DNA from 2 places in the Streptomyces sp. NPDC049040 genome. Region 2 is predicted to be linked to the other one. Evidence: riboswitches for the same ligand, from Rfam matches in the RefSeq annotation. Region 2 holds a riboswitch; the other holds the start of a gene.
The links. A riboswitch is a leader RNA that binds a small molecule or an ion and turns the genes downstream of it on or off. The one in region 2 is predicted to bind ZMP and ZTP.
Positions count from the first base shown of each region.

Region 1: linked by a shared signal. The riboswitch ahead of ACGFMP_RS35625 (phosphoribosylaminoimidazolecarboxamide formyltransferase) and the one ahead of ACGFMP_RS09615 (glycine hydroxymethyltransferase) in region 2 are both predicted to bind ZMP and ZTP.

Region 1 covers NZ_JBICTO010000029.1:37,694-61,489, forward strand. Annotated here, with positions in the region: gene ACGFMP_RS35580 (RNA ligase (ATP)) at 1-867, opposite strand, end outside; gene ACGFMP_RS35585 (DUF5107 domain-containing protein) at 1,063-3,117, opposite strand; gene ACGFMP_RS35590 (maleylpyruvate isomerase N-terminal domain-containing protein) at 3,357-4,133, shown strand; gene ACGFMP_RS35595 (hypothetical protein) at 4,340-4,843, shown strand; gene ACGFMP_RS35600 (ankyrin repeat domain-containing protein) at 4,854-5,291, shown strand; gene alc (allantoicase) at 5,328-6,554, opposite strand; gene ACGFMP_RS35610 (LysR substrate-binding domain-containing protein) at 6,633-7,571, opposite strand; gene ACGFMP_RS35615 (AraC family transcriptional regulator) at 7,690-8,691, opposite strand; gene ACGFMP_RS35620 (DUF1772 domain-containing protein) at 8,882-9,388, shown strand; ZMP/ZTP riboswitch at 9,419-9,504, shown strand; gene ACGFMP_RS35625 (phosphoribosylaminoimidazolecarboxamide formyltransferase) at 9,567-10,724, shown strand; partial or broken gene ACGFMP_RS35630 (crotonase/enoyl-CoA hydratase family protein) at 10,765-11,627, opposite strand; gene ACGFMP_RS35635 (helix-turn-helix domain-containing protein) at 11,654-12,232, opposite strand; gene ACGFMP_RS35640 (AzlC family ABC transporter permease) at 12,304-13,014, shown strand; gene ACGFMP_RS35645 (AzlD domain-containing protein) at 13,011-13,334, shown strand; gene ACGFMP_RS35650 (phosphatidylinositol-specific phospholipase C domain-containing protein) at 13,479-14,579, shown strand; gene ACGFMP_RS35655 (nuclear transport factor 2 family protein) at 14,662-15,051, opposite strand; gene ACGFMP_RS35660 (L,D-transpeptidase family protein) at 15,240-16,166, opposite strand; gene ACGFMP_RS35665 (alpha/beta fold hydrolase) at 16,294-16,986, opposite strand; gene ACGFMP_RS35670 (thaumatin family protein) at 17,205-18,221, opposite strand; gene ACGFMP_RS35675 (SRPBCC domain-containing protein) at 18,312-19,040, opposite strand; gene ACGFMP_RS35680 (ArsR/SmtB family transcription factor) at 19,047-19,724, opposite strand; gene ACGFMP_RS35685 (Mut7-C RNAse domain-containing protein) at 19,807-20,553, opposite strand; gene ACGFMP_RS35690 (exodeoxyribonuclease III) at 20,647-21,465, opposite strand; gene ACGFMP_RS35695 (GNAT family N-acetyltransferase) at 21,558-22,058, shown strand; gene ACGFMP_RS35700 (DUF1049 domain-containing protein) at 22,313-22,546, opposite strand; gene ACGFMP_RS35705 (M14 family zinc carboxypeptidase) at 22,653-23,796, opposite strand, start outside.
Region 2 covers NZ_JBICTO010000003.1:63,789-69,688, forward strand. Annotated here, with positions in the region: gene ACGFMP_RS09600 (LacI family DNA-binding transcriptional regulator) at 1-790, opposite strand, end outside; gene ACGFMP_RS09605 (class I SAM-dependent methyltransferase) at 954-1,694, opposite strand; gene ACGFMP_RS09610 (enoyl-CoA hydratase/isomerase family protein) at 1,809-2,834, opposite strand; ZMP/ZTP riboswitch at 2,950-3,039, shown strand; gene ACGFMP_RS09615 (glycine hydroxymethyltransferase) at 3,061-4,503, shown strand; gene ACGFMP_RS09620 (DUF4190 domain-containing protein) at 4,574-4,855, opposite strand; gene ACGFMP_RS09625 (hypothetical protein) at 4,936-5,088, opposite strand; gene ACGFMP_RS09630 (TetR family transcriptional regulator) at 5,191-5,829, shown strand.

The DNA of each region.
Region 1 (23,796 bases), on a different contig from region 2:
GAGGCGCGGCACCAGTGGCAGCTCGCCGGCAGGCAGCAGGTCCGCCGGGTCGAGCCAGGTCAGCCGGCCGCCGATCTCCGCGCACACGTCGAAGGCCGCGTAACCGGGGACTTCGCGGCGGGCGTCGACCCCGTAGCCGAGGTCCTGCACACCGCTGCCGTAGACCTCGCCGTAGATGCCGATCCTGGTCGCGCCGAGCCTGCCGGCCAGGTCCGCGGCGATCCGCGGCAGGCCGTGGCCGTGCACGGCACGCCAGTAGAGATTGCCGGGCGCCTCGATGAGGGCGAGGTGCTGCGAGCCGAGGCCCTTGGAGCTGACGTGGACCACGCCGGTGCCGGCGAGGTAGGTCAGGCAGCAGGCCGTGCCGTGCAGCTTCTCGGTGACGGTGACCAGGTCGCCGGCCGCGAAGATGTCCGGGTGGCGTTTGAGGTTCTCGATGTCGATCCACGGCAGCAGGTCGGGCGCGGACTCCACCTCGCCGCTCATCGAGACCGGCACCGGAGGCACCCACTTGGTGACACCGAGGCGCTCGGCGAAGTCCTCGTCGGCGGCCGAGGCGCGCTCCAGGTCGGTGCCGTCCAGGGCGGCAGGGCGGCACACGATGCCCTGGGACAGCTCCCCGCGCAGCCGTACCGCCTTCACGCGGTTCGCCGCGCCGCCTGCCAGTCGCCCGGTGAGGCCGAGTTCGGCGATCAGCGGGTCGGGCAGCACCGCCTGCTCGGGGATGTACACCGCGAACTCCCCGGTGCGGTAGGCCCCCTTGGCGACCACCGCGCGATACAGGCCGACCTGTGCGAGCTCCAGCGCATCGGCGTTCGGGTGCTCCACGATGGTGAGCTGCTCGGCGGTCACGCGCAGTGTGGACATGGCTGTCCCCTTCCCCCGACTCCCCCGTCGGTCCGGCGATCACCCCCTGACCGGGGACGCAGTGACCACTGTCGCGGCCCGCGCGCGGGTCGGGCCACCGGTTTAACCGGCCCGCTCGGCCGCTCCTACCGCTGCGACGGTCGCAGGCCCGACCGGCCGCGGGCCCGGCCGGTCGCAGGCCCGACCGGCCGCAGGTCAGCCCTCCGGGCGCATCAGGAAGTCGTATCGGGCCGGCAGCGGGTGCTCGGTCCTGGCCGCGGCGCGCACCGCGTCGGTGACCTCCCCGTCGCCGGCCAGCAGGCGTTCGGCGACGGCATACCAGGTCGCGCTCAGCTCCTCGGCGCCCTCCCACAGGTCGGCGACGACGATCCCGGCGTCCAGCAGGGCACGGGCGGCCGGTGCGTCCCCGCGGGCGAGCGCGGTACGGGCGCGCAGCAGCCGGATCCTGCCGTCGTCCTGCGATTCGGTGCCGCCCAGGGCGGGCTCGGCGAGAAGCCGGGCGGCGTCGGCGGTGCGGCCCGCGGCGAGCAGGACGGGCACGGCCTCGACGAGCAGTGCGCGCTGCGCGGTGCGCGCACCCGGTCCGTACAGCTCCGCCGTGGTGCGAAGGCAGTCCCAGGCCCGGGTGTAGCGCTCGGCGGCCTGCTCGGTCCTCCCGTCCGCGCTGTCGGCGACGGCCAGTGCGCGATGGGTCCAGGGCGAGGGGTGGGCCGCCGAAGACCGCTCCCAGCTGCGCACCGCCTGCGCCCGGTCGTCGGCGGCCCACTGGGCGATGCCGAGGTAGTAGTCCAGGAACCACTCGTTGCCCGGGTAGGTGTCCGCGGACTCCAGCAGTTCGCGCCACTGGGGCGAGACCAGGCACGGCCCTGGCAGGGCGCCCGCGACGGGCCGGGGGAAGACGCCGGCAAGCAGCAGTTCCAGCCAGGGCCGCTGCGGGTCGCCGAGGGTGCCTGCGTCGAACGGGGTGCCAGGCAGCCGGAAGTGGCCGCGCTCGACGTCAAGCGCGCCCCAGCCGGATCCGGTGGCCAGCACGTCCTTGGGGTCGGTGTCGGCGTGCGCGAGCCAGTCGGCGTAGGCGGTGTCGACGGCCGCGCGGGGCAGCGCCTCCTCCAGCCGGGCCGCGGCCTCGGCTCGGGCGGCGGCCCAGTCCTCGGCGTGCACCAGGTCCGGGTCGGCGCTGAGCGGGCCGTAGGCCTCCAGCCAGGACAGGTCGGTGTCGGCGGGCATCGGGATGTGCTCGAACTGGGTGCGGGCCAGACCCGCCTGGATCTCCAGATAGCCGCCGGTGCCCGGCTCGGTGAGCCATTCCTGCCAGCGCCGGCCGCCGCGGCCGCGGCCCCACACGAAGACCTTCCGGCCGCGCAGCAGATCGCTGGACGTCTGGACCAGGCCGTGGCCTTCGCCGTCGAGTGCGGTGATCCAGCGGCGGTCGTCGCCACGGATGTCGAGGAAGTAGTCGGCGGGGAGCTGCGAGCCGGCCGGATAGCTGACGTCGGGGCCGCCGGGCTCCGCGACGGGCAAGGGGACCTGGCGCAGGACGCGGCGGTGCCCGAAGTGCCAGGCGGCCTCCGCCGGGGCCAGCACGCGGGTGCGGTCGGTCTCGGGAACCGCGGCGTTGGACCACCAGTAGGCCGGAACGGTGCGGTCGTGCGGATTGCGGACCCGGATGCCCACGTAGAGGAAGTCGGAGTCCTCCGGCAGCCACAGGTCGATCTGGAAGGCCAGGTCGCGCAGCCGCTCCCACTCCCACATGCGCAGCATCTCGCCGCCGTCCGGCGCGGGCACCCGGCCGGCGTGCAGCGGGGCGCAGGTGTGCGCGGCGTGCCCGGTGGCGCCGAGGTTCCATTCGACCCCGCCGGAGAACCAGGCGCCTGCCAGCGCGAAGTCGGCCGGCTGGAACACCGGGTTGCGGTAGAGCAGTTCCCTTCCGGTGGGTTTGTGGAGCAGCGAGTACAGCCGGCCGCCGAGCCCTGGCAGCACAGTGGCGCGCAGCCTGCTGTTCTCGATCACCAGGGCATCCAGGACGGCCGGTTCGCGGTCCCGCCCGTAGCCGTCGAGCAGCGGCGCCGGGAGCACCGTCCGCAGCTGGGCGTAACCGATCTGCCGCACCATGTCGGCGGGCAGCCCTTCGAGGTCGGCCGGGTCGATCCGGTGCAGCTCGCCGTGCGGGCGCAGCGCGGGCAGCGGGTTCTCCGGTCCGAGCGGGGCAGCCGGAATGCTCACCTGAGTACTGCGCACGGTCGTAGCCAAGGCCACCTCATCCGGTTCGTCGGGTACGGGCCGGCCGCCGGGGTGCGGCGGGCCGTCGTCGGGTGTGCGGGACTGACGCGACTGACGATCACCATGGAACAGCCTTCGCCGCCCCCTGAACAGGCCCCGCTCCACTCAGGGTTGGGCAAAACTGCCGTAATCGGCCGCCGGGGCGCCGGCCGTGCCGGACCCGCCCGAGAGCGGGTTGCTTGTCGGTGTTCGCTGCTACAACGGAGCCCATGACGACTTCGCCGGTGCCGCGGTTCGATGAATGGCTCGATCTGATCGAGGAGCGGTCCGCCGCACTGCGGTCCGTGGCGAGCAAGTCTCCGGCGGATGCCAGGATCCCGGCCTGCCCTGACTGGACGGTGACCGATCTGCTGGCGCACGTCGGCGGATTGCAGCGTTTCTGGGCGGCCGCAGTCACGGCCGGCCCCGCGCCCCGGCCGCCCGCCGACGCGGAGGTGCCGGACCGCGCGCCGGCCGGTGACCTGCCGGAGTGGTCGGCGCGCTCCACCGCGGTTCTGCTGGGCGCGCTGCGCACCGCGGGTGCGGACGCTCCGTGCTGGACCTGGTGGGCGGACTCGGGCGGCGCCTCGACCGCGGGAACGGTGGCCAGGCACCATGTGCACGAGGTCGCGGTGCACGTCAGGGACGTCCAGGACGCTGCTGGTGTGCCCGAACCCCTGCCGTCGGGGCCGGCGGTGGACGCTGTCGATGAATTCCTCCATGTCGCTTTCGGTTCGATGGACGGGTGGCCGCAGTCCCCCGTGCGGGTCGCCCTGGTCGCGGACGAGGGCCGGGCCTGGACGCTGATCCTGGACGAGACCGGCGCCTCGGCCGTCCGCAGCGCCGCGGGCGAGGGCAGGCCCGAGGCCGACGCGACACTGTCGGCCCCGGCGAGTGATCTGCTGCTGGCCCTCTACCGCCGGATCCCCTGGGACGACGAGGCCCTGCGGATGACCGGGGATGCCGCCCTCATACGGCAATTGGTGGTCTGGCCGACGCTCCGCTGAGGACGTACCGTCCTGACAGAGGGGTGATGTCCATGTCAGGTCGAGCGTGGCAGGCGGCTGGTGTGACAGGTGGGGCACTGCTTCTGGTCGCCGGATGCGCGTGGGGCGGCCACAAGGACTCGCCGAGAGCGGACGTGCCCACCGCTTCCGCCGGCCCCCCGGTGGGCAGCATCGAACACCCCCGCCCCGTCAACTGCGGTGACGGTATGACTCCGCTGCCCGGCCGAGGACCCGGCTCGACCCGCCCCGCCGGCCACCCCTCGTCACCGCCCGCCTCACGGCCGCCCGCCTCGTCACCGCCCGCCTCACCTTCGTCGCCCGGCCCGGAATGGGATGACGTCACGGTCGGTCCGCTGACCCTTCAGGGTCTGCGCGGGCTGGAAAGCGGCGACCAGGGCGCCCACGCGGCGCACGATTCCGACGGGTGGCACTATCTGATCGCCGCGGCGGTTCGTGACGGCGGGGAGGTGACCGTCACGATCGGCACCGAACAGCGCGCCCGGGCGGGTCTGGAATTCGGCGGCAAGGAGGGCATGGCGCCGGCGCCCTCGGTGGCCTTCCACGGGTGTCCTGACGCGGCGACCAGCTATCTGGGGGCCTTCTTCGTGGCGGGTGACGGCAGGGCGTGCGTGCCGTTGGACATCCGGGTGGGTGACGGCGCGCCGCAACGGGTGGTGATCTCCTTCTTCAACGGCGAGTGCCCTGCATAGTGTGGGCCCCATGACCGAGCCGACCCCCGGGCAGGATTCCGCGCCCGACGCCGAGCACGAGCCCGCCCACGACCCGGAGGTGCTCCAGCTCGCCGCTCAGGTCTTCGACCTGGCCCGCCTGGGCGACACCGCGAAGCTCGCCGCCTACATCGACGCCGGAGTCCCGGCGAATCTGACCAACGACCGCGGCGACACGCTGCTGATGCTCGCCGCCTACCACGGCCACGCGGACACCGTCAGGGCGCTGCTCCAGCGTGGCGCGGAAGTCGACCGGGCCAACGACCGCGGCCAGACCCCGCTGGCCGGCGCCGTCTTCAAGGGCGAGCGCGAGGTGGTCGGCGCCCTCGTCGAGGGCGGCGCCGACCCGGCGGCCGGTGCACCCTCGGCGGTGGACACGGCCCGGCTCTTCGGCAAGGACGACCTGCTCACCCTTCTCGGCGCCGGCTGACCCGGCCGGGCGGCGGGACCCCGCTCCCGGTCAGGGTCAGGTGATGGCCGCCGTACGAAGCGCGAGCCGGTCCGCGCCCTGCTCGGTCAGCGACCCGTGCAGCCGCAGCCGGGCTATCCCGCCATCGGGAAAGATGTCGATCCTGACGTGGGTGGCAGGCCTGGGCTCGACCAGGAAGCGGTGGACCGTGTCGGGTTGGAGCCGCACCCGGTCCAGCAGCCGGACCCAGTCGGCGCCCCCTGTGGCACTCCGGCCCCCGGGCTCGATCCCCGCCGCCCCTGCGACTCCCCCTGCGTCCCTGACCCACAAATCCGCCCAGCCCGCCGCATTGCCCTTGAGACAGCCGGTGTCGATCTCGACGGCGCGGATCTCGCCCTGCTCCACCAGCCGATAGCTGATCCAGTCGTGCCCGCTGTCACGACGCCGCCGGGTCTCCCAGCCGTCGTCCATCTTCTGCGAGCGGCCGGGCAGGATGGTGTGCTCGGGCGGTGAGTAGAAGCGGTCGGAGGCGTCCTCCACCGCCCCGCCGTTCTCCAACGCCACCAGGTCGAACGTCCCCAACCCCGCCAGCCACGCCGGATCGGGCACCACCTCGCCCAGTACCCGCAGCCGCGCAATCCCGCCGTCCGGATGCTGGCGGAGCCTCACATGGGTGAAGCGGCGCTCCACATGGACGGCGAAGGCGTTCTCCGCGTGGCCGCCGACGGCGCTCCGCGCTATCAGCCCGGTCCAGCGGAGCGCCGGATCCAGCAACTCCGCGGGCGACGCCGACGGTGACACCGCGACCGCCTCCACCGACACGGCGTGGGGGTGATTGCCCCGGAAATGCGCGGTGTCGACCACGACCGCGCGGATCACCCCCGGCGTCCCCAGCCGGATCAGCGCCCAGTCGTGGTCGGTCGGGTCAGGATGCGGGACCTGCGCGGAGGCACCGCGCCGCCGCCTGGTCTCCCAGCCGTCCATGATCTTGCCCTTGTGCCCGAACCGCTCGGGGTCGAAGACAGCAGGCCCCCTGATCAGCAGATTCTCCCGCTCGGCGAAGAACTCGTCATTCGCCGCGATCACTCCTGCGCCGAGCCTGCGATCGGCCAGGTCCGTGAGTCCCGCGAACCGTGACAGGACCTGGTCCGTACGCCGATAGTCCGCGAACGGATTGCCTCCCGCATAAGGGGGCGCGTCCCCCGTGAAGGACGTCAGCGCCGTCGAGGTCGCCCCCGCATCCGTGCCCGCACCCGCACCCGCACCCGCCGCTGACAGCGTCATCGTCGTCCGCCTCTCCCGCCTGCTCCGATCTCCTGTCCTCCACTCTCCGCCTCCCCCACCGTTCACGTCCATCGAAACTTACTGAACAGACCTTTCAGTTGAGCTGTACAGTGGGTCGAGGTCAGCGGCCTGCCGCAGCGCCTCCAGCGTCCGCCGCAGCAGCGGCGCGTCCTGCGCCCCGCCGCGTACCGCCCCGACGATGCGCCGCCGCGGCCGGTCGGCGTCGAGCGCCCGGACCACGACCTCCTGCCGCAGCCCGCCCGCGGTGGCCATCCGCGGCACGAGCGCGATCCCCATCCCGGCCGCGACCAGCGAGAAGATGGCCGGCCAGTCCGCCGCCGCGTGCGCCTGCTCCGGCACGAACCCGGCGTCCGCGCAGGCCGCGAGGGTCAGGTCGTGCCACGGGCCGCGGCTGCCGAAGATCCACGGCTCCTCGGCGAACTGCGCCAGCCGCGGCGCGGGCGCCGCCGCCAGCGGGTGGCCGGGCGGCAGCGCGATGTCGAGCGGGTCGGTGAGCAGCGGGAAGAGCACGAAGCGCGGGTCCCCCGCGGTGGGCGCGTCCACCGCGAGCGACACCGCGAGATCGACGTCCCCCGCGGCCAGCCGCTCATAGGCCTCGGCGGCCTCGGCCTCCCGCACCGAGACGGTGATGCCGGGCGAGCTGCGGCGCAGCAGCGCAGCGGCAGGGACCACGAGCCGGGTGATCGCGGTGGCGATGGTCCCGACCCGCACCACGCCCGCCTCGCCCTGCGCCCAGCCGTCGATCTCGGCGCCGGCGCGTTCGAGCTGCGCGAAGACGATCTCGGCGTGCCTCAGCAGGACGTGCGCTGCCCCGGTGAGCCGGATACCGCGGCCGCGCGCCTCGATGACAGGCGTGCCGACCTGCCTCGACAGGGCGGCCAGCTGCTGCGACACCGCCGAGGGCGTCATCCGCAGCGCTCCCGCGGCGGCCGTGACGGTTCCCGTGTCGTGCACCGCGCGCAGGATCGACAGTTTGCGGAGGTCCCATTCCTTCATGCAGCCAGCCTAAACATTCACCGCCGGAATGTTCGCACCCTCCGCAGGGATTCGCGGGGGCAGCCGCGGCGTCGGCCGGCGCGGTCCTGCGGCCTCGGTGGCAGGGGGCCGCATGGGCCTACGGGGCCACCGCGGTGCGCTCCCTGTGCTGCTGCGGGCTGACCCCGCGGACCCGCTTGAAGGCCGCGCTCAGTGCGAAAGGGCTGCCGTAGCCGACCCTGCGGGCGACGGAGGCGACGGTGGCGTCCGGCTCGCGCAGCAGGTCGGCGGCCAGGGCGAGCCGCCAGCCGGTCAGATAGGCCATCGGCGGCTCGCCGACCAGCTCGGTGAAGCGGCGGCCGAGCGCTGCCCGCGACACGCCCGTCCTGGCGGCCAGGCCCGCGACCGTCCAGGGGTGTGCGGGGTCGTCGTGCAGCAGCCGCAGCGCGGGGCCGACGACCGGGTCGCCCTGGGCGGCGTACCAGGCGGGGGCGGCGGCCTCGGGCCGGGCGAACCAGGCCCGCAGCACCGCGATCAGCAGCAGGTCGAGCAGCCGGTCGAGCACCACCTCCTGGCCCGGCTCGTCCCGCACGATCTCCTCGCTCAGCAGCGCGGGCACCGGGCTCGACCAGGCGTCACCGGGCAGGACCAGCACCCGCGGCAGCGCGGAGAGCAGCCGGCTGCTGATCTCGCCCCGCATCTGGTAGGTACCGCTGATCATCACGGCGGACGCGGGCGGCCCGCCGGCGGCCGGACCGCGGGCAGCAGGACCGCCGGGGCCCTCCACCCCGGTCGGGTCGTCCCCCCAGGTCCGCACCCCCAGGTCCATCCGCTCGCACAGCTCGTCGCCGTCGGGATCTGTGGAGACCTGGCCCGGCCTGATGACGATCTGCGGCTCGGTCTCCGGGTCGCCCGCGACGGTGTACGGCTCGGGCCCGCGGATGACGGCGATGTCGCCGGGGCGCAGCTGCCGGGCCCCGGCGTCGTCGGTGCGTATCCAGGCGTCGCCGCGGACCATGTGCACCAGGGTCAGCGGCGCGAGGTCGGCGATCCGCACCGACCACGGCGGGGTGAGGACGGAACGCAGCAGGAAGGCGCCGCGTGCCCGCGGGCCGTCGAGCAGATCGGCCAGTGCGTCCATGGCGACACCCTAGGCGTACCGGCCCGCAGAGTTGGACGGCCGCGTATGGGGATGAGCTTTTCAGCGATGGCGGGGCCGTACCGCGCGCGGATTCACTGAGGCCATGACGCAGAACACCCGCACCGCACCGGCCGGCGCCGGCCACGTCCCCGTACCGGATCCCGCCTCCCGCCCGACCCGAGGAGCTGCCGTGAACGGCGATCTCCGCAGCCTGGTGCTGCTTGCCGCCACCCTCGCCACCGGTCTGATGGCCGGCCTCTACTTCGCCTTCTCCGTCGCGGTGATGCCCGGTCTCGCACAGGCCGGCGACCGTACCTTCGTCGAGGCGATGCAGCGCGTGAACGCGGCGATACTCAACGGCTGGTTCACCCTGGCCTTCGGCGGCGCCCTGGTGCTCGGCGTGCTGGCGGCGGTGCTGCACCGCGGCGGGGAGGGGCGATCCGCACTGCCGTGGATCATCGCGGGCACGGCCCTCTACGCGGTCTCGCTCGTGGTCACCATGGGCTTCAGCGTGCCGCTCAACAACCGTCTGGCGGACGCGGGGGCGCCCGGGCACATCCACGACCTCGCGGCGGTACGCGCCCGATTCGAGTCCGCCTGGGTGCACTGGAACATCGCGCGGACCCTGGCCACCACCGGGGCGCTCGGCTGCCTCGCGTGGGCGATGCGGGTGGCCGGCGGCACCGGCCGCGCGTGATACCCGGACGGTCCCGGCTCCGCTAGAGTCGGTGGCGGTCGCGACTGGCGAGGGTGGACCACCACCGGGGAGCGGCTGTTCGCATCCGTGATGCGTCGACCGCCTGGGCGCCTCCCGTCAACGCAGCCCGTCCGTCCCGCTCCTGCGGGATCCGGGCTCTGACCGAGGAGGCCGGGACATGCAATTGCGTTATGGGACCAACCCTCAGCAGCACACGGCGAGCGCCGCGCCGGTGAGCGCGGGCGCATGGCCGGTGCGGGTGCTCAACGGCGAGCCGTCCTACATCAACCTGCTGGACGCGCTGAGCGGTTGGCAGCTGGTCCGGGAGGCGGCGGAGGCCCTGGGGCGGCCGGCGGCCGCGTCGTTCAAGCACGTGTCGCCCGCGGGCGCCGCGCTCGCGGGCCCGCTCGACCCGGCCACCGCCGCCCTCTACCGCACGGACCCCGAGGCGGGCGCGCTGACCAGTGCCTACGTACGCGCCAGGGACGCCGATCCGAAGTCCTCCTACGGCGACTTCGCCGCGGTGTCGCATCCGGTGGACGAGGAACTGGCGGCGCTGCTGGCCCACGTGGTCTGCGACGGGATCGTGGCGCCCGGCTACGCACCGGGCACGGTGGCCGCGCTCGGCCGGAAGAAGAAGGGCCGCTTCCTGGTGCTCGAGGCGGACCCCGGCTTCGTTCCGCCGCCGCAGGAGGAGCGCGAGGTGCACGGGCTGCGGCTGACGCAGCAGCGGGACGACGTGCCGCTGCACGCGTCGCTGCTCGACGACGTGGTGTGCGGCGATCCGCTGCCCGCAGCGGCGGTGGAGGATCTGCTGCTGGGGCTCGCCGTGGTGCGCTACACCCAGTCCAATTCGGTGTGTTACGTACGCGGCGGGGTCACCCTCGGCATCGGGGCGGGGCAGCAGTCGCGGGTGGACTGCACACGGCTGGCGGGGGCGAAGGCCGACAGCTGGTGGCTGCGGCGGCATCCGGCCGTGTCGGCCCTGGACTTCGTGCCGGGGATACGCCGCCAGGACCGCGTCAACTGGCACGTGCGCTTCATCGAGGGCGACATGACCGCCGACGAACGCCGCCGTTTCGCGGACGCGTTGGCCGCGCCCGCCGACTTGCTCGACGACGCGCGGCGCCGGGAGTGGGGCGCCCGGTTGACCGATGTCGCCTTCGCCTCCGATGGCGCCCTGCCTTTCCGTGACAACGTCGACCACGCGGCCCGCCACGGTGTGCGCTGGATCGCCGAGCCCGGCGGCTCCATCCGATCGGGTGATGTGGCGGAGGCCTGCCGCGAGCACGGCATCACGCTGGCCCGCACCAGGCTGCGCCTCTTCCGCCATTGATCCGGCCGCTGGCCGGCGCGGGTCCCGCGGGCCGCGCCGGTCAGCCGCCGAAGGCCCCGTGCCGCCCCTCGCCCGCCGCGAAGCGGGCGGCGCCCCGCGCCGCCTCGGCGAGCGAGATCCGGCCGTGGGCCCACTCCACGGCCAGGGCGGCGTCTTCCGCCAGGCCCTGCTGCTCCAGCAGGGCGAGGCGGTCGTGCCGCAGGCAGGTCTGCGGGAAGGCGGCGATCTCGGCCGCGAGCCGCTCGGCGGCGGCGCGAGCGGTGCCGTCGGGGACGACGCGGTCGGCGAGGCCGATGGCCAGTGCCTCCGCCGCGTCCACCGGCCGGTGAGGACCAGGTCCATGGCGCGGCCCGCGCCGATCAGCCGGGGCAGTCGTACGGTGCCGCCGTCGATCAGGGGCACACCCCAACGGCGGCAGAAGACCCCGAAGACGGCGGACTCCTCGACGACCCGCAGGTCGCACCACAGGGCCAGTTCGAGACCGCCCGCCACCGCGTGGCCCGACACGGCCGCGATGACCGGCTTGCCGAGCCGCATCCTGGTCGGTCCCATCGGACCGTCGGCCTGTGCGGCGTCGCCGGCGTCACCGGGGTCCGTGGCCGCACCGGAACCCGCGGCGTGACCGGGGCTGTTCACGTCGGTGACGCGATTGCCGTGGTCGGTGCCGATGGCCTTGAGGTCGGCGCCGGCGCAGAAGGTGCCGCCCTCGCCCCAGAGCACCGCGACCGCCGCTTCCTCGTCTGCGTCGAAGGCGCGGAAGGCGTCGGCGAGTGCCCGCGCCGTGGGGCCGTCGACGGCATTGCGGGCGGCGGGCCGGGACAGCACCACGGTGGTCACCGCGCCCTTGTGCTCGGTCCGCACGGTCGGCTCAGGCCCGTCCTCGGGTCGCGTCGGCTGCGGCATGGCGGCGGCTCCGTCCGGTCGGCGGGTCAGCGGTGTTCCTGCACGAGCACCGCCAGGGTGTCCGGTTCCAGTGCCCGGAAGACGTGGGCGATGTCGCCTGGATAGGCGACGTAGTCACCGGGGGCGAGTTCGACCGGGTCCTCCGCGATGCCGACCAGGGCACGGCCGGTGCTCAGCACCACGTGCTCGACGACGCCCGGCATGTGCGGGTCGGACTCGCGGGCGGTGCCGGGCTGGGCGGAGACCAGGTAGATGTCGCGCCTGGTGTGGGGCGGCGAGGAGGCGAGCAGCGTGGCGACGTAGTCCGCGCGTTCGGCGGCGAAGGCGGGTCCCTCGCCCGCCCTGATGACCTGCACCCGGGGGCGGGGCGGCTCGACGAGCTGGGCGAAGGGCACATCGAGGGTGACGCTGAGCGCCCACAGCGTCTCCACGCTCGGGTTGCCCGTGCCGGATTCCAGCTGGGACAGCGTCGACTTGGCGATGCCCGCGCGGCGGGCGACCTCGGCGAGCGACAGGCCCGCGCGGCGCCTCTCGCGCTGGAGCGAGGCCGCGATGACGGCGAGCGGGGGGCCGCCGGGGGAGCTCTCGTCGTGTGGCACATCCACTCCTTCGTTCGCTGGAGAAGTCGATCCGTTCGCCTTGACGAACGACCCAACGGTGTTCAGTATAGGCGGCGATGCGTTCGATATGGCGAACAAGACGGGTCCTCACGCACGGTCTGGCGCGGGACATCGCGCTGGTGTGCGCCGCCGACGCGGTGGTCGGCATGTCCTTCGGTGCGATCGCGGTCGGGCTCGGCCTGCCGGTGTGGCTGCCGATGCTGCTGTCTGTCGTCGTCTTCGCGGGCGCCGCCCAATTCCTCTTCGTCGGCCTGGTGGCCGCCGGCGGCAGTCCGGTCGCCGCCGTCGCCGCCGGGCTGCTGGTGAACGCCCGCCATGTGCCGTTCGGCTTCGCGGTGGGCGACGTCTTCGGCACCGGGTGGCTGCGGCGGATCGTCGGCAGCCACCTGATGGTGGACGAGACGGTCGCCTTCACCCTGGCCCAGCACGACCCGGCGCGGCGGCGTACGGCCTACTGGCTCTGCGGGACGGGACTCTTCATGAGCTGGAACGCCGGTGTGGTGGTGGGCGCTTACGGCGGCCGGGCGGTGGGCGACACCGACGCCCTCGGGCTCGACGCCGCCTTCCCCGCGGTGCTGCTCGCCCTGCTGCTGCCGTCGCTGAGGACGGGGCGGACCCGCAGGGCCGCACTCGCGGGGGTGCTCATCGCGCTGGCGGCGACCCCCTTCCTGCCCGCGGGCCTGCCGGTCCTGCTCGCACTGGCCGGGGTCGCGGCCGCCGGAAGGACGCGGCCCGGACGGGGCGCCGACGGCGGGGGGCCGCGATGAGCAGCGGGGCCGAACTGGTGGCCGCCACGGCGGTCCTGGGCGCGGGCACCTTCGCCTTCCGCTTCGCGGGTCCCGTGCTGCGCTCCCGAATGACGCTGCCGGGCCGGGCGGAGCGACTGCTGGAGGTCGCGGTGGTGGTGCTGCTCGCCGCGCTGGTCGCGACGTCGGCGCTGACGGACGCCCACACCTTCGCAGGGCCCGCCCGGCCCGCCGGGGTCGCGGTCGGCGCGCTCAGCGCATGGCGCGGAGCACCCTTCCTCGTCGTGGTGGTCGCGGCTGCGGCGACCACCGCCGTGCTGCGGCTGATCGGCGCGCCCTGAGCGCCGGGAGGCCCACCGCGCGGCAATGTGGCCGAACTCGGAGGTGACAGCAGGAATGCAGGCCGTGTTACGTGTCATGTCTCCGTCGCTTCATACGCGGACGTCACCGTCCTGACGGAGAGCCACCCCCACAGGAGGACACACGTGACCGGCCCGCTGACCCGCCGCCTTTCGCTCCGCCCGCGCGCCACCGCGCGTACCGCACTGCTCGGCACGCTCGCCGCCTGCCTCGCCTTCACCGTCGCAGGCCCCGGCGGCGGCAACGCATCGGCCGCCGACACCAATGCGCTGCCGCTGTCCGGCTCCACCATGTCCGGGCTGCACAACACCTACGACCCCGCCTCCTTCAGCTACCTCGCGCAGGCGCTCGACACGGGCACGTCGATGATCGAACTCGACGTGTGGGACGACTTCTTCACCCAGGAGTGGAAGGTCAGCCACTCCAACCCGACCGGCAACGGCAACAACTGCGTCAACGCGTCCAGCGCCGCCCAGCTCTACACCGGCGGGGCCAACAAGAACCTGGAAAGCTGCCTCGACGACGTGCGGGTCTGGCTCGGCGCGCACCCCGGGCACGGGCCGCTGATCATCAAGCTGGAGATGAAGGCGGGCTTCCAGGCCACCTTCGGGATGAGCCCGGCCAAGCTCGACCAGTCCATCAGCGCACACCTGGGCAACCTGGTGTTCAAGCCGAACGACCTGCTGAACAAGCCGGGCGGCGGGCAGTACGCCACCCTCGACGAGGCTGCGAACGCCGGCAACTGGCCGACCCGCGCGCAGCTCGCGGGCAAGGTGCTGCTGGAGGTCATCCCCGGCACGGTCGAGGAGGCCAACCCCACCGATTCGCTGTGGACCGACCGCGAGTACGCGGGCTACCTGCGGGACCTGCACACCCAGGGGAAGACCGCGCAGGCGAACATCTTCCCCTCGGTCCACAACGCGCAGGCGGGCGACCCCAGGACGCGGTATTCGGACACATCGCTGCGGCCGTGGTTCGTGGCCTTCGACGGTGACGCGGCCACGTACCTGAACGGCAGCATCGACACCGGCTGGTACGACACCCACCACTACCTGCTCTTCATGACCGACTCTCAGAACGTGGCGCCCGCTCTGGACGATGTGAACCCCGCGCCTGCCGACGCGCAGGCCCGGGTCGCCCAACTGGCCACGTCCCACGCGACGGTGGCCTCCAACGACTGGAAGGGCCTGCCGCAGGTCCAGTCGATGGTGCTGCCCCGCGGCTGACCCCCGGCCGGCGGTCCGCCGCCCCCTGACAGCGCCCCGCGGTGGTCGGTCCACCGCGGGGCGCGGTGGCGGTCACGGGGGGCTACGAGTCCGGGCCCGGCCGCCCGCCGGTCGGGCTGAGGTGCACGGCCGCGAGCTTCCAGTCCGCGCCGTCCGCCACGATCATCTGGGTGACGCGGAAATGGCCGTCCGCGTCCCGCCCGTCGTAGATGCTCTGCTGGCCCTGCACGCCCACCGCCACCGCCGCCCGCCCATGCCTGCGGACCGTCACCTCTTCCCAGGTGAAGGCGTCGTGTATCAGCACACCTGAGGCGTACCTGTCGATCCACTGCTTCTTGTCCAGGACGAAGCCCTGCGGACCCACCGCGGTGAAGTCCTCGGTGAGCAGGGCGTCCAGTGCCGTGACATCGCCCAGCCGCTCGGCCTCGGTCCACCGCCGCCCGAAGTCGGCCAGCCCCTGGTCGTCGTCCATGCCGTTGCCTCCAATGCACCTGGGAGAGACGGGCAATCCCTCCTGGTATTGAGACTCCCAAAACGGCGCGGATGTGACATCGACCTGCGGTAGGTCTTCGGTCTACTCCCGCGGTCAGGGGCTGAACCCACATGGCGTACTCCCGCGGGAGTAACCGCCGACGGGCCCCCGGCACGGGCCGGTTGACGCTACGTCGCCAGCGAGCCGCGGTCGCCCATCACGATCACCGGATGGTCGGCGGGCAGCAGGGTGTGCAGCAGGTCGACCATGTGGGCGGCCGAGATGCTGACGCAGCCGTGGGTCGGGCCGCCGTGGTCCACGTGCACCCAGATGCCGCCGCCGCGGCTCCCGCCCAGCGGCTGGGTACCGTCCAGCGGTGACGTGCCGGGAAGGCGGTTGTAGTCGATCGCGATGACGTAGTCGAAGGCCTGGTCGAGGGGTTCGCCGTCGAAGCCGACGCCTCCGGCGCGGAATTTGGCCGAGCGGTGGTAGGGCAGCCGGGTACCGGGGTCGGGGTCGAGACCGCCGGCGTCGCTGAGCGTGAACACCCCGATCGGGCTGTGCAGGTCGCTCTCGTGGTGGTCGGTGGTCCAGCCGCGCAGCGCGTTGTGCGCGGCCCAGGCCTGGCCGGGCTGCCAGCGGCCGGCACCGGTCCTGGTCCACAGGGTGACCACGGTGTCGGAGGAGTTCTTCGCCCGGCCCGAGGCGACGAGCACCTGGCGGGTGGCGGCGGGGATCGCCGCGCGGGTCTTGGGGCCGAGGCCGGTGATCGACTCCACCGAGCCGTCGGGGGTGGCCCTGGGGCTCGCCGCGGCCGGCGGCGCCGCGGCGCCGAGCGGTCCCGCGCCGCGGCCGGGCGCGGCCGTGCTCTCCGCGGCGGCGCTGTCGGCGTGCCGGGTCAGGACCGTGTAGCCGCCGCCCAGCACGGCGATTCCGGCCACGGCGACGGCCAGCACGACCATCGCGCGCCGCCGGCGGCGGGGCCGCCGGTGCCGGTTGCGGCGCTCGCTGTCGGTGTCGCGGCGGGCGCCCGGGTCCGTGCCGGGAGCGGATGGGCGGGCCGGTGCTGGTGCGGGTCGTCGGTCGGCATATGCGTCGGAGGGTGTGGCAGTCATCGGTACGATCCTCGCAAACAACCGGTTCTCATCCGTCACCCAGCCCCCATCTGCGCCCGTTTCATCCCGCGCATTCGTATTTCGTCCGCCGGCGGCCGGGGGCCGGACGACACGCTCCGCGCGTGCGTCAGGCCTCCTCGAGAAGGCGCGCCGCGAGTTCACCCGGACGGCTGAGGGCCGCAAGATGGCCGCCGGGCAACTCCTCGACGTCGATGCCGAGCCGTTCCCGTACGACTTCCCGCTGGAATTCCCGTGGGAAGAAGCGGTCGTCGCGGCCTTGCAGGAAGCGGGTGGGCACGTCCGGCCACGCCGCCAGCGGCCAGGGCTGGGTGAACACGGCGGCGGGCGGCCCGGCCTGGGGAGCGGCCAGTGCCTCCTCGGTCACCGCGGGCGGCACATCGTGGAAGAAGTCGGTCCGCGGGTCGAAGCCTGCGTCGGGGTCCCGACCCGTCGCCTCGGCGTACGCGGATCTGGCCGCGGCCTGTCCGGTGTTGCCCCACCACTCCCCCGCGGTCTCGCCCGGGCGCGGCACCATCGCGTTGACCAGCACGATGCGGTCGACCGGGACGCGGTCGCAGATCAGCGGAGCGGAGAAGCCGCCGAGCGACTGGGCGACCAGGACGACAGGCCCTTCCGGCTCGGGTGCCGCGGCCCGCACGGCGGCGACGATCGCGTCCGCGAACGCGTCGAGCCCCGCCGAGTCCTCGGACGGGAGGTCCACGGTCACCACCGTGTGCCCGTGGTCGCGGAGCAGCGGCACGACCAGGTGCCAGTACCAGGCGCTGCCGTCGGCGCCGGGGACGAGGATGTATGTCGCCATGGCGTCAGACCGTCCCACCGGTGCGGGGGCACCCGGCGGCAGGCCTACGGGCACGGCGGCGCCGCGGAGGGCGTGTGGTCGGGCGGTGGTCGGTCATGGCTCTCCCAACTGTCCCGGCCCAATGTAGGTGTTCGCGCGGGGAGGGCGCTCACCCCGGGGCCTCGCGGTTGCGCTGTGTGGGTGGCCCGCCGCGCGTGTCGCAGCCCTCGGGCGCGCCGTCACGGGGTGGTGCCGAAGGTGATGCGGTAGCCGGCCTCGCCGCGGCTGGTGAAGGTGCTGGTCGCGTCGTCGTCGACGTAGGAGTAGGCGTAGGGCTCGGCCTTCTTGAAGACTGCGGCGTAGTCGACGGGCCAGAGGTCCGGACGGCACTCGGAGCGCGGGGCCCACCGGGCGCGGCAGCAGTACTGGTCGGTGCCGAAGATCCCGCAGGGTGACTCGCAGCCGCCGCCCTTGACGCGGAGGGCGGACGGGCAGTCGACGGGGTGGGTGCAGCCAGCGGCGGAGCAGCCGTCGGCGGAGAGCGGGTCCTTGGTGGTGCCGCCGACGAGGTTGATATACATCGGCAGGTTGGAGCCGTCCACCAGGCTCACGTCGTAGAAGTCCATGCCGTCCCAGGCGTTCAGGTTGAACTCCGCCAGGGTCGCCGGGATCGCTCCGTAGCCGGGGCACTGGAATCTGCCGTCGCAGTCCCCGGTCTCGCAGTGGCCGCGTCCTGCGGCGTCGAAGGTGCAGCCGGTGCGGCCCCAGAAGCGCCCGTTCCAGCGGTCGGGGACGCGGACGCCGAGGGTCTCGCCGGGGCGCAGCACCCAGCCGGTGGTGCCGAGGGCGGGTGCGGCGGTCTGCTCTCCGGACGCCAGCCAGATGGTCTGCCGCATCGTGTTGACGAAGGTGAAGACGCGGGTGCCGGGCTTGGCCACCGGTTTCTTCGCCGTCGCGGGGGTCGTCGCGGGAGCCGTCGCGGGCTTGGGCGTCCGCGTCGCGGTGCGGCCGGCCGACGGGGTCGGTGTGGCGTGGTGTGCGGACGGTGTGAGCGGCGGCCTGCCCGCCGTGGACGGGGCGCCCGGCGGGGACGTCACCGCGGCGGGCGACGCTCCGGGTGGCCCCGCGGCGGTCGCGCCGCCGCCGCTCTGGCGCGCCACCACGACGAACGCGGCCACGCACAGGGCGGCGACGGCCAGTGCCACCAGGCCCAGCACTCCCGGCCGCCGCCCCCGATGCCGTCCCCTGCTTCCCATCCGCGCCGCCTCCCGTGCCCGCCGGCGTACTTGCCGCCGGTCCGTTCAGGAGACCCGCGCGGGCGGGTGCGGATAACAGGAACCGTGCCGTCAGGCGTGGACCCGGTCCAGCCACCCGGTCCAGTCCGCGGCAATGCGGTCGCCGTCGGCGCCCGGGGCGAAGTCGTGGACCGCGACGCCGACCGTCGCACCCCAGTGGTTGCGGCCGAAGAAGCGGTACATCGCGTCGGCGGTGCGCAGCCCGAAGAAGTACGGGTTGCGGTAGTCGACCACCGCGGACACCCGTCCGGCGCCGGGCAGTTCGACGTCGACCGTGGCACCCTGCGCCGCACCCGCGGGCAGGCCGAGCGCCTGCCAGGACCGCTCGAGGGCGTCGGGGGCCCCTGCCGCCGCCGGCCCGTCCACCGCGGCCCAGACCGCGGCGCGGCCGTCGAAGTGCGCCAGGTACTGGCCGAGGGTGTGCAGGTAGAAGTCGGTGTGGCGGTTGGCGCCGTCATACTGGTTGTCCCAGTCGTCGACGAAGATGCCACTGTGCACGTACCGCACCCATGAACCGCCGCCCTCCCGCGGCTCGATGCGGTGGTCGAGCTGGTTGAGGGTCTGCCCGTGCACCCCGTCCGGCGCCTCGGTGCGCGCGGTCAGCCGGTGCGGCGGGTCCCACGCGGTGATGGTGGAGCCGAAGGGCGCGGCCCCGCCCTCCTTCGGCTCGTACTCGGAGGGCCACAGCCAGCCCGCGGCGCCGGTGGTGATGGCGGCGAAGACCTCCTCCGGGGTCGACTCGACCTCGAACTCGCGAACGATCTCGAACGGCTTCGACATGGTGTTTCAGTGCTCCTTCGGGTCGGGTGCGCCGGGGTCGGCGCTCGGGGTGTCCGGCAGGGCCCTCGCTTCGGCGGAGGGTTCCGGGGCCGCCGCCTCGGCGGGCTTCACGGTGGGGTGCAGGGCGACGACGACGCGGTGCGGCCGTCCGCCGACCGCGTCCTCGTCGTGGTATTTGGTGATCAGGGCGCTGACGCCGCGGGTCAGCTCCTCGACGAAGGCGGCCCGTTGCGCCGCCGAGGCGAAGCGCACCTCACCGTCGAGGGCATAGGTGGCGATCCGCTTCCCTGCCCGGTCGGCGCCGGTGATCAGCGCGCCGGTGTCCCTGACGAGGCGTGCGGCGACCGCCAGCAGCCAGCGCGCGGACAGCTGGTCGCGGAAGCGGCCGGGGTCGGGCTGGACGGCGGCCAGCGCGAGCGGCGAGATGACGTACGACGACGCCGTCGCCCGCATCAGCCGCTCGGTGACATTGCCCTTCCTGCGCTCGCCGGCCAGTTCGACCAGGCCGTGCTTCTCCAGCGCCTTGAGGTGGTAGTTCACCTTCTGCCGGGGCAGCCCCACCCGGGCGGCCAGCATCGCGGCCGACGCCGGCCCCGCGGCCAGCTCGGCGAGCAGCCCGGCCCGTATCGGGTCAAGGGAGACGGCGGCCGCCTCGGCGTCCTCGATCACGCTCACGTCCAACATGGCTCCATCCTCTCACCGAACACTTTTTTTGTCCAGAGGAGAATTCTTGTCGGTGAGACGGCGGCACGGAAGGGCGGCCGGGCTACCCGGCGGCGGGCGGGCGGCCTTCCCCGTGGTCGCGCAGGGCCTGCTCCACCACTGCGGACAGACGGGTGTGGTGGGCGCCGCGCCAGTAGACGCCGCCGCAGCCGGTGCACTCGGCGAAGACGTCGTAAGTCCTGCTGGTGCCGTCCGCGAGCCTGTCCCGCACCGACTCCTTGTCTGCGTCCCGCAGCGGGCCGTTGCAGGCCACGCAGCGCGTCCAGGGGGCGAGGACGGGCTCGAAGCGGCCCAGCACATCGTGCAGCTGCTCCTCCGGACGGTCGCTGTAGACGTACCCGCCCGCCCACAGCTCGCGGCGGCGCAGCAGGCCGCGGTCCCTGGACAGCAGCACGCGCCGCTCCTCCGCGGAGAGCGCGGCGAGCGCCGGGTCGCCGATGTCCTCGCTCTCGTAGGCGGCGTCGACCCCGAGCAGCCGCAGCCGCCGGGCCAGCGTGCCGAGGTGGACGTCCAGCAGGAAGCGCAGCGGCGCGCCGGGCACCGCCTGCGGGCGGCACACCGTGCGGACCTCCACCACCTCGCCGGCCGCGGGCACGTGCCCGGTGGGCACGTCACGGCCGTCGACGGCCAGGGCGCCGACCTCGGTCAGCGGGATGCCCAGCGATTCCACGACGTGGCCGAGGGAGGAGGAGCCGTCCGTGGTCAGCCCGAGCACCTCGGTACGGCGGTCGGCGGGCAGGAAAAGCCGCAGCTCTGCGGGGATCTTGATGGTCACTCGTGGTCCGGTCACCGCGCCAGCATGGCGGAACCCGCGGCAGGACACGGCGGGTGCCGGGAACGCGGCGCCGCCGGTCGGCCACCGCCCGGGCGGCGGCCGACCAGGTCAGGCGGTGTAGGTCACCGTGACCGGGGCGTGGTCGGACCAGCGGGCGGCGTAGGTGGGGGCGCGCTCCACCGTCGCTGTCGTGGCCGCGGCGGCGAGCTTCGGGGTGGCCATCTGGTAGTCGATGCGCCATCCCGTGTCGTTGTCGAACGCCTTGCCGCGGAAGGACCACCACGAGTAAGGGCCGTCGACGCCGGGGTGCAGGCGGCGGACGACGTCGGTCCAGCCGGTCGCCGGGTCCAGCAGATCGGTGAGCCAGGCGCGTTCCTCGGGCAGGAAACCGGACGACTTGCGGTTGCCGCGCCAGTTGCGCAGGTCGGCTTCCTGGTGGGCGATGTTCCAGTCGCCGCAGACGAGGGCATGGCCGCCGGTGCTCTCCGCACGCTCGTGCAGGGCGTCGAGGTGGGCGCGGAATTCCGCCATGAAGCGGTACTTCGCCGTCTGCCGCTCGGTCTCCGCCTCGCCGGTGGGCAGGTAGAGGCTGCCGACGGTGAGCCCCGCCGCCGCGCCCTCGCCGGGCAGGTCGACCTCGATGTAGCGGCCGGACGCGTCGTACTCGGCGGAGCCGAAACCCACGCGGACGGCGGTGGGCGCCCTGCGGGAGTAGATCGAGACCCCGGCACGGCCCTTGGTGGCCGCGGGCGCGTGGTAGGCGTGCCAGCCTTCGGGGTCGCGCAGTTCGACGGGAAGCTGGTCGGGCTCCGCGCGGACTTCCTGCAGGCACACGACATCGGCCGCGGTCTCCGCAAGCCAGGGCAGGAAGCCCTTCCTCGCGGCGGCCCGCAGTCCGTTCACGTTCACAGAGGTCACGGTCAGCACCCGACGGACGATACCCGCAGCGGCGCGGCACCCGGAAACCACGTCGCACACATGTACGAGGCGCAGGGGGGCTGACCAGGTAGGATGGCGCAGTGGAGATCAGGAAGACGCGCTACAACGAACCGGCCGCGACACGGCTGAACGACCTGGTGCAGCAGGAGTACGCCGAGCGCTACGGCGACGGCGACGCGACCCCGATGGCCGCGGACGACTTCGACCCGCCGCGGGGGCTCTACCTGGTGGCCTACGACGCCTCCGGCGAGCCGGTCGCGAGCGGCGGCTGGCGGGCGCAGGACACCTCGCCCGACGGGCACGAGGACGGCGACGCGGAGATCAAGCGGATGTTCGTGGTCCGCGAGGCGCGCGGGCGGGGTCTGGCAAGGGCGATCCTGGCCGAGCTGGAGTCCAGCGCGGCAGCGGCCGGAAGGACCAGGATGGTGCTGGAGACCGGGCAGCGGCAGCCTGAGGCGATAGCCCTCTACGAGTCGTGCGGCTACGTGCCGGTGAAGAAGTTCGGCTACTACCGCGACCAGGACCTCAGCATCTGCCTGGGCAAGTCACTGGTCCCGCAGGAGCCGGACGCGGCACGCTGATCCGCCGGGATCCCCCGAGGTCGATGGGGCGGCGCCAGGGCCTGTCGTTTGGATCTCCGTGGGGCAAGGAGCGGCGTTCGGTGCGTGCAGATGCAAGGCGGAGGAGGGAGGCGACGCGGTGGGGGTACCTCCCGGCCGCCAGGCCAGGGGGAGTCGTCGACCGACGACAACGCTGGGGGCACCTCCCGCCGAAGGCAGGGGGAAGATGCGCGTGCCGGGCGTCGCGACGCCGCGGAGATCCAAACGACAGGCCCTTAGCGCTTGCGGGAGACGCGCAGGAAGCGCCCGCACAGCCAGCCGATGACGAGGGTGATGAGCAGGGCGAGCCACAGCGGCATGGTGACCTCGGGGCCGATCAGCCGGATCCGCACGTCACGGGTGTTCTCGAAGACGAAGACCAGCGCGAGCAGGCCGAGCACCAGGACGACGATCCGACCGGGCGTCATCCGCTCGCGCAGACCGCCGCCGGCTGTCTTCTCGGACGTCATGACGCCTCCCGCTGTCGGCTGCCGGCCCCGTGCGGCCCATGATCCCCGGGAAAGCCGGAGGGTGCGGGCGGGTGCTGCTCCACAAGGGTGACGGTGGCAACCGCGGTCAGGCGTGCAGCTCGTCGTACACGGCGAGGACGCTGCGGGCCTGCTGCTCGACCTGGTCGGTGACGGGCACCCAGCGCGGGCGGTAGGCGCGCTCGTACGCCTCGCACCACTTGTCGACGAGCCGGGCGACCAGCGGGACGTCCGCGACCTGGCGGAGCATCGCGGCGGCGCGCAGCGGGATGCGCTGCGCGTAGACCTCGATGCTGGTCACCCGGGCGGTGGTCATGTCCGGCAGCGGTGCGGCGTCCTGCGCGCGGACGGCGGGGTCCCAGTCCGCGGTGAGAGCGGGTCCGAGGCCGACCAGCTCGCGCACGGTGCGCAGCAGCGGGCAGTCGACGCCCCTGAGCTGCGGGCGTACCGCGTCCAGCAGCCGGGCCACGGTGGGCAGGTCGCGGCGCAGCGCGGCGCCCGCGGTGCGCAGGGCACTGTCCGGATCGGGGTGCGGGGCGGTGTCGGCGCTGCGGTCGCAGGCCCACATCGGGACCTCGACGACCGCTGTCACCCCGTCGTAGCGGCTGGCGTGCACCCAGGTGGAGTGGGCGCCGTCACCGGCCGCCGGGTCACCGCAGGGCGGCATCACGTAGACGCCGGGACCGGGGCTCGGCCACTGGAAGGCGTCGGACGAACCGTTCTCCAGCGGGATGTCCAGCTCGGCCGCCGACTTGCCGATCCGCTCGGGCACACCTGGCACGTCGCTGGTCAGCTGGACGAAACTGCCGCCGACGTCGATGCCGTGCAGCGAGCACTGCAGCACCGGCCGCAGGTCGTCGAGGACACCGACCAGCGCGCGGGTCTCCGGCAGCGCCGGGGAGCGGTCGCCGCCTTCGTGCGGCAGCCACTCGGGCTGCTCTGCCGTACAGGGACGGAAGAAGTGCTCGTAGTGGTCGCGCAGGGTGTACGGGCCGGACAGCCAGGGCTCGTTGAGCGCGGCCCCGTCGGGGTCGATGCACAGCAGGAAGTGCCAGCTGGTGCCGTCGTCCTCGCCGCGGGCTCGCTGCCGGGCGATGGTGCGTGCCAGCCGCAGCGCCGTCGCACCGCCCACCGCGGCCTCGTTGGCGTGCGGGCCCGCGACGACCAGGACGTTGCGGCCGCCTTCACCCACCGTCAGCATCAGCAGCGGACGGCCCGCGCGCGATCTGCCG
Region 2 (5,900 bases):
TGACGCTCAGCGCGGCCACCGCCATCACGTCGTTGTCGTAGACGATCGCGGTGGGCCGCAGCGACCCGGACAGCAGGCGCCGGGTGGCCCGCGCGCCGTCCTCGCCCGAGTAGTCGGTGTAGACGCAGGGCACGCCGTCGAGGCCGAGTTCCGCGGTGGCGGCGTCGAAGGCCTCGCCGCGCTCCCTGGTGTGCACGAAGTGCGCGGGGCCCGCGACCCGGGCGATCCTGCGGTGCCCCATCGCGGCCAGGTAGGCCAGCGTCTCGCGCACCGCCGCGGCGTCGTTGATCCACACCGACGGCACCCCCGAGGTGACGGCCGCGTGCCCGATCACGACCGCGGGCAGGCCGAGTTCGGCGACCAGGCCGAGCCGGTGGTCCTGCTCGCGCAGGTCGACGATCAGCACCCCGTCGACCCTGCGCTCCCCCCACCAGCGCCGGTAGGCGACCTCTTCCGCCCTGGTGTCGTCGGTGACCTGGAGCAGCAGCGCGGTGCCGGTCGGGGCGAGGCCCGCCTCGACGCCGGAGATCAGCTGCATGAAGAACGGCTCGATGCCCAGCACCCAGGCCGGCCGGTCCACCACCAGGCCGATCGCGCCGCTGCGCCCGTCGGACAGCGCTCGGGCGGCGCTGCTGGGGTGCCAGCCCATCCGCGCGGCGATCTCCAGGATCCTGGCCCTGGTCACCTCGGACACGCCCGCCTTGCCGTTGAGCGCGTAGGACACGGCGCCCTTGGACACACCGGCGGCCTCGGCGATGTCGGCGATGGTGGGACGCTTCTTGGGGCTCATGTCGGCCTCGATACGGCAGGGCGGCCCGCGGGCCGTGAACGACGGGTTCGGCTGGCGGTGGGAGTGATCAGCCCGCACACCTTAACAACGCACAACCCGCTCGGGCACGGCCAGGCAGGGCCTGGATCCGCCCCGCGCGCTCAACCGGTTGAGCTGTCGCCGATCACGCCCGGGTCGCCGAGATCTCCAGCCGTACGTAGTCCGCGACCGGCTCGGCGAGACGGCCGGCGACCGCGCGGACGAACGGATCGCGGTCGGCGTCCGGCATCGCGTCCAGATGGGCGCCCAGGATCACCGTGGCCAGATACGCCTCGAACTGCCCGCCCGGCTCGAACCTGGCGGGCGCGGGCCGCAGCGCCACCTCGATGTCGGTGAAGCCGGCCGCGGCGAGGCGCTGCCGGGTGTCGTCGGCGCCGGCGAAGTCCCACATGTCCGGTGCGCCGCCGAGGACGTCGGCGACGGCCGCGTTGACCGCCGCGATGTTCCCCCTGCCGCCGCACTCGGCGACCAGGCGGCCGCCGGGTCGCAGCCGGGCGGCCAGCGCGGAGAAGAGGGCTGCGTGGTCCTCGATCCAGTGGAAGGCGGCGACGCTGAACACCGCGTCGACCTCGCCGTCGAAGGGCAGCGGCCGGGTCAGGTCGGCGTGCACCACCTCGACCCGGTCGAGCCTGCCGGCCAGCCGGTCGCGCAGCTTGTCCAGCATGCGGACGGAGCCGTCCACCGCCACCACCCGGCCGTCCGGCAGCAGGTCGAGCAGCCCCTCGGTGTCGCGGCCGGTGCCGCAGCCGGCGTCGAGCACTCGCTCGTCCCCCGTGAGCGGCAGGCGCGCCAGGGTGCGCCGGCCCCAGTCGAGGTGCGGCAGCGGCAGCGCGTCATAGGCCTTCGCGTCCCATTCCCGAGGCATCGCGGGGTGCTCCTGTCGTCGTCACTTCCCGCCGAGGCCCGGCGAGTTCACGGTCACGCTACGCCCGCGGTCCGCATGGTGAAACTGCCATCTCACATTCTGAGCAGCAAAAGGTCACCTCTGCCCGGCGGACGGCCAGCGGGGCTTGCGGTCCTTGTCGACGAGTGCGGCCCGCACACCCTCGTGGAAGTCGGCGGTACGGGCGGTGTGGCACGCCAGGTCCAACTCGCGCTCCAGGCACTCCTCCAGGGTCGACCCCGCACCTGCCCGCAGCAGGCCGAAGGTGACGGCAAGGCTCGCGGGCGAGGCCGCGTCCAGCAGGGCGAGCGTGTCGTCCGCCCAGTCGCCCGCCCGCGTCTCGGCGGCCAGCCGGGCCCGCACCCCTGCGAGGTCGGGCGCCGAGAAGCAGCGGGCGATCGCGTCCGCGTGCTCGTGCGCGTCCCCCGGCCGCGGCGGCACCGCGAAGCGCCGCAGGACCGGCCCCGGGTCGCCCTCCCCGCCGTCGCCGGTCAGCGCGGCCTCGAGCGCGGGCAGGTCGCAGGCGGGCACGTGGTGCGTGGCAAGCCCGCAGGCCACGGCGGCCGGCCCGGTGACCCGCGCCCCGGTCAGCCCCAGATACCAGCCGAACGCGCCCGGCAGCCGGGGCAGGAAGTGGCTCGCGCCGATGTCGGGGAAGAAGCCGATGGCGGTCTCCGGCATGGCCAGGGACGCGCGTTCCGTCACCACCCGCGCCGAGCCGTGCACGGAGATGCCCAGGCCGCCGCCCATCGCGTAGCCGTCGATCAGGGCGGTGTACGGCTTGGGGTAGCGGGCGATCAGCGCGTCGAGGGCGTACTCGGCGGAGAAGTACGCACGGACCGCGGCGTCGTCGCCTGCCATGCCCGCCGACCGCATCGCCAGGATGTCGCCGCCGGCGCAGAACGCCTTGGGCGAGGCGCTGCGGACGACCACAGACCGTACGGCGGGGTCGTCCCGCCACACCGTGAGTGCGCGGGTCATGAGGCGGACCATCGTGAGGTCGAGTGCGTTCAGTGCGGACGGGCGCGCCAGCTCGATCACTCCGGTGCCGTTCGGCGCCACCCGGGTGCGTACCGGCTCTCCTGGCTCGGACCGGTCCTGCGGGCCGGGGTCCTGGTGCATGCTGCTCCCTGCGTCGTGCCGTGCCCTCCACGGGCCGCGGCTCCATGAAACACCCGGCGCGCGCGGCCCTTCCCCGAAGGGGCAGGACCGGCGGCACCCGGGGATTGATAGGGTCGGCGTGAGCCGTGACTGGCGCGCTGGGATGGGGTCAACCATCGGGGAGCGGCTCGTCGTGACCAAAGAGCCGTGCGCCTGGGCCGTCCCGTAGACGAACCGGAGGACCGCCATGGCCGAGCAGTACAGCACCGAGTCGATCGCCTTCCGCAGCGCGCTCGAGGTGATCCGCGGGGTCGAGCCGCGGGTGGCCGACGCCATCTCCGCCGAGCTGACCGACCAGCGCGAGATGCTCAAGCTGATCGCGAGCGAGAACTACGCCTCCCCCGCCGTGCTGCTGGCGATGGGCAACTGGTTCAGCGACAAGTACGCCGAGGGCACGGTCGGCCGCCGCTTCTACGCGGGCTGCCGCAACGTCGACACGGTCGAGGCGCTGGCCGCGGAGCACGCCCGCAACGTCTTCGGCGCCGCGCACGCCTACGCCCAGCCGCACTCCGGGATCGACGCCAACCTGGTGGCCTTCTGGGCGGTGCTCTCCCAGCGGGTGGAGACGCCGGGGCTGGCCAGGGCCGGGGTGCGGCAGGTCAACGACCTGTCGGACCAGGACTGGGCGCAGCTGCGGTCCGAGTTCGGCAACCAGCGGATGCTGGGCATGTCGCTCGACGCCGGCGGCCACCTCACGCACGGCTTCCGGCCCAACATCTCGGGCAAGATGTTCGACCAGCGCAGCTACGGCACCGACCCGGAGACCGGGCTGCTGGACTACGAGGCGCTGCGCGCGACGGCCCGCGAATTCCGTCCGCTGATCATCGTGGCCGGCTACTCCGCCTACCCGCGGCTGGTCAACTTCCGCATCATGCGGGAGATCGCCGACGAGGTGGGCGCGACCCTGATGGTCGACATGGCCCACTTCGCGGGCCTGGTGGCAGGCAAGGTGCTGACCGGCGACTTCGACCCGGTACCGCACGCGAACATCGTCACGACCACCACCCACAAGTCGCTGCGCGGCCCGCGCGGCGGCATGGTGCTGTGCGACGACTCGCTGGCCGAGCACGTCGACCGGGGCTGCCCGATGGTGCTCGGCGGCCCGCTGCCGCACGTGATGGCGGCGAAGGCGGTCGCGCTGGCCGAGGCGTCCCGGCCGGAGTTCGGCGCGTACGCGCACCGGATCGTGGACAATTCGCGGGCGCTGGCCGAGGGCCTGCTCACCCGGGGCGCGAAGCTGGTCACCGGCGGCACCGACAACCACCTGGTGCTCATCGACGTGTCCGGCTACGGCCTGACGGGCCGGCAGGCCGAGGCGGCGCTGCTGGACGCGGGCATCGTCACCAACCGCAACTCGGTGCCGCAGGACCCGAACGGCGCCTGGTACACCTCGGGCATCAGGATCGGCACCCCGGCGCTGACCACCCGCGGCCTGGGCGCGCAGGAGATGGACGAGATCGCCGGGCTCATCGACACCGTGCTGTCGGGGACGACGGCCGCGGCGGCGCCCAAGGGCGGCCTGTCGAAGGCGCACCACGTGCTGGACGCGGGCGTCGCCGACCAGGTGGCCAAGCGGGCGTCGGACCTGCTGTCCGGTTTCCCGCTCTACCCGGGCATCGATCTGAGCTGACCCGTTGACGCGCGAGGGAGGCCCGGCCGATCGGCCGGGCCTCCCTCGCGCGTTGCGGGCGGTCGCCGGGTCAGCCGAAGGACCAGAGCACGCCGTGCCCCGCCACCGTCAGCGCGAGCTGGATCGCCAGGCCCGCGACGCCGAGGGCGAGGCCGAGCAGCGCGCGGCCCCGGCGGCGGGTGCCGCGGGCCAGCGCGCTGAGCGCCAGCACGATCGCGGCCGGGCCGAGCACCAGGTTGAGGACCAGCAGGCCTGGCAGGCCGAGCAGGAAGGAGGCGACGGCCATGCCGTCGGCGTCACGGGTGGGCGCGGCAGGTGTGCCGGTCGCGGCCGGCTGGGCTGCGGTGTTCACGGTGTCCTCTCCGGGAACGTCGGGGTGGGCGGTCGGTCGGTGTTCGGGCTGCCGAGTGCGCACATGGTGCCGCGCACCGGTCAGCCGCGGTGCCGGGCGACGGCCTCGCGCACCGCGAAGGCGAGCAGCCAGGCCGCGATGGCGGCGGACGCGACGGTGAATGCGGTCAGCGAGATGTGGGCGCTGGTGCCCATCACGACACCGATGCCCAGCAGGAGGACGACGAGGCTCATATCGGCTGCACCTCCGAGGAGTTCGGGATTTCGGATAACACTTGTTCACTGAGTCCGACTCTACAGTGGCGAGACTGGGAGAACGGTTGTTTACTGAATGACATGAGTCACACATCAGGGGTCCGGCAGGTCCGGAAGGAGCAGACGCGGCAGGCGCTGCTGGACGCCGGACTGCGGCTCCTCGACCGGCAGAGCCTGAGCAGCCTGGGGCTGCGCGAGGTCACCCGGGCCGTCGGGGTCGCGCCCGCCGCCTTCTACCGGCACTTCCCCGACATGGCCGCGCTGGGCGTGGCCCTGGTCGGCGAGGCGCTGGGCAGCCTGCATGCGGTGATCAGGGACGCGATGGCGGCCGGCGGCCAGGACTCGGACGAGCTGATCGACCGCACGGTGGCGATCACCGCCGCCTACGCGGACGAGCACCGGGCGCACATCCGCTTCATCGCGCGGGAGCGGTACGGCGGGGTGCAGGCCGTGCGCGAGGCCATCGCCGCCGAACTGGGGCGCTTCACCGACGAGGTGGCGGCGGGGCTCGCCGCACAGCCGGCGTCGGCGGGATGGAGCCCTGCCGACCTGCGGGTGCTTGCCGGGCTCTACGTCGACCACATGGTGATGACGGCCGCCGCCGTCATGGAGGCGCCGCAGGACGACCCGGCGGCCAGGGCACAGATCATCCGCGCGGCCAGGCTGCGGATGCGGATCATCAGCCTCGGGCGGAGCCACTGGACGAGCGAACGGGGCTGAGCCCGCCCTCGGCCTTCCCCCGAGGAGGCCGCTCCCACCGCGGGGACCGCTTCCACCGCGGGGACCGCTTC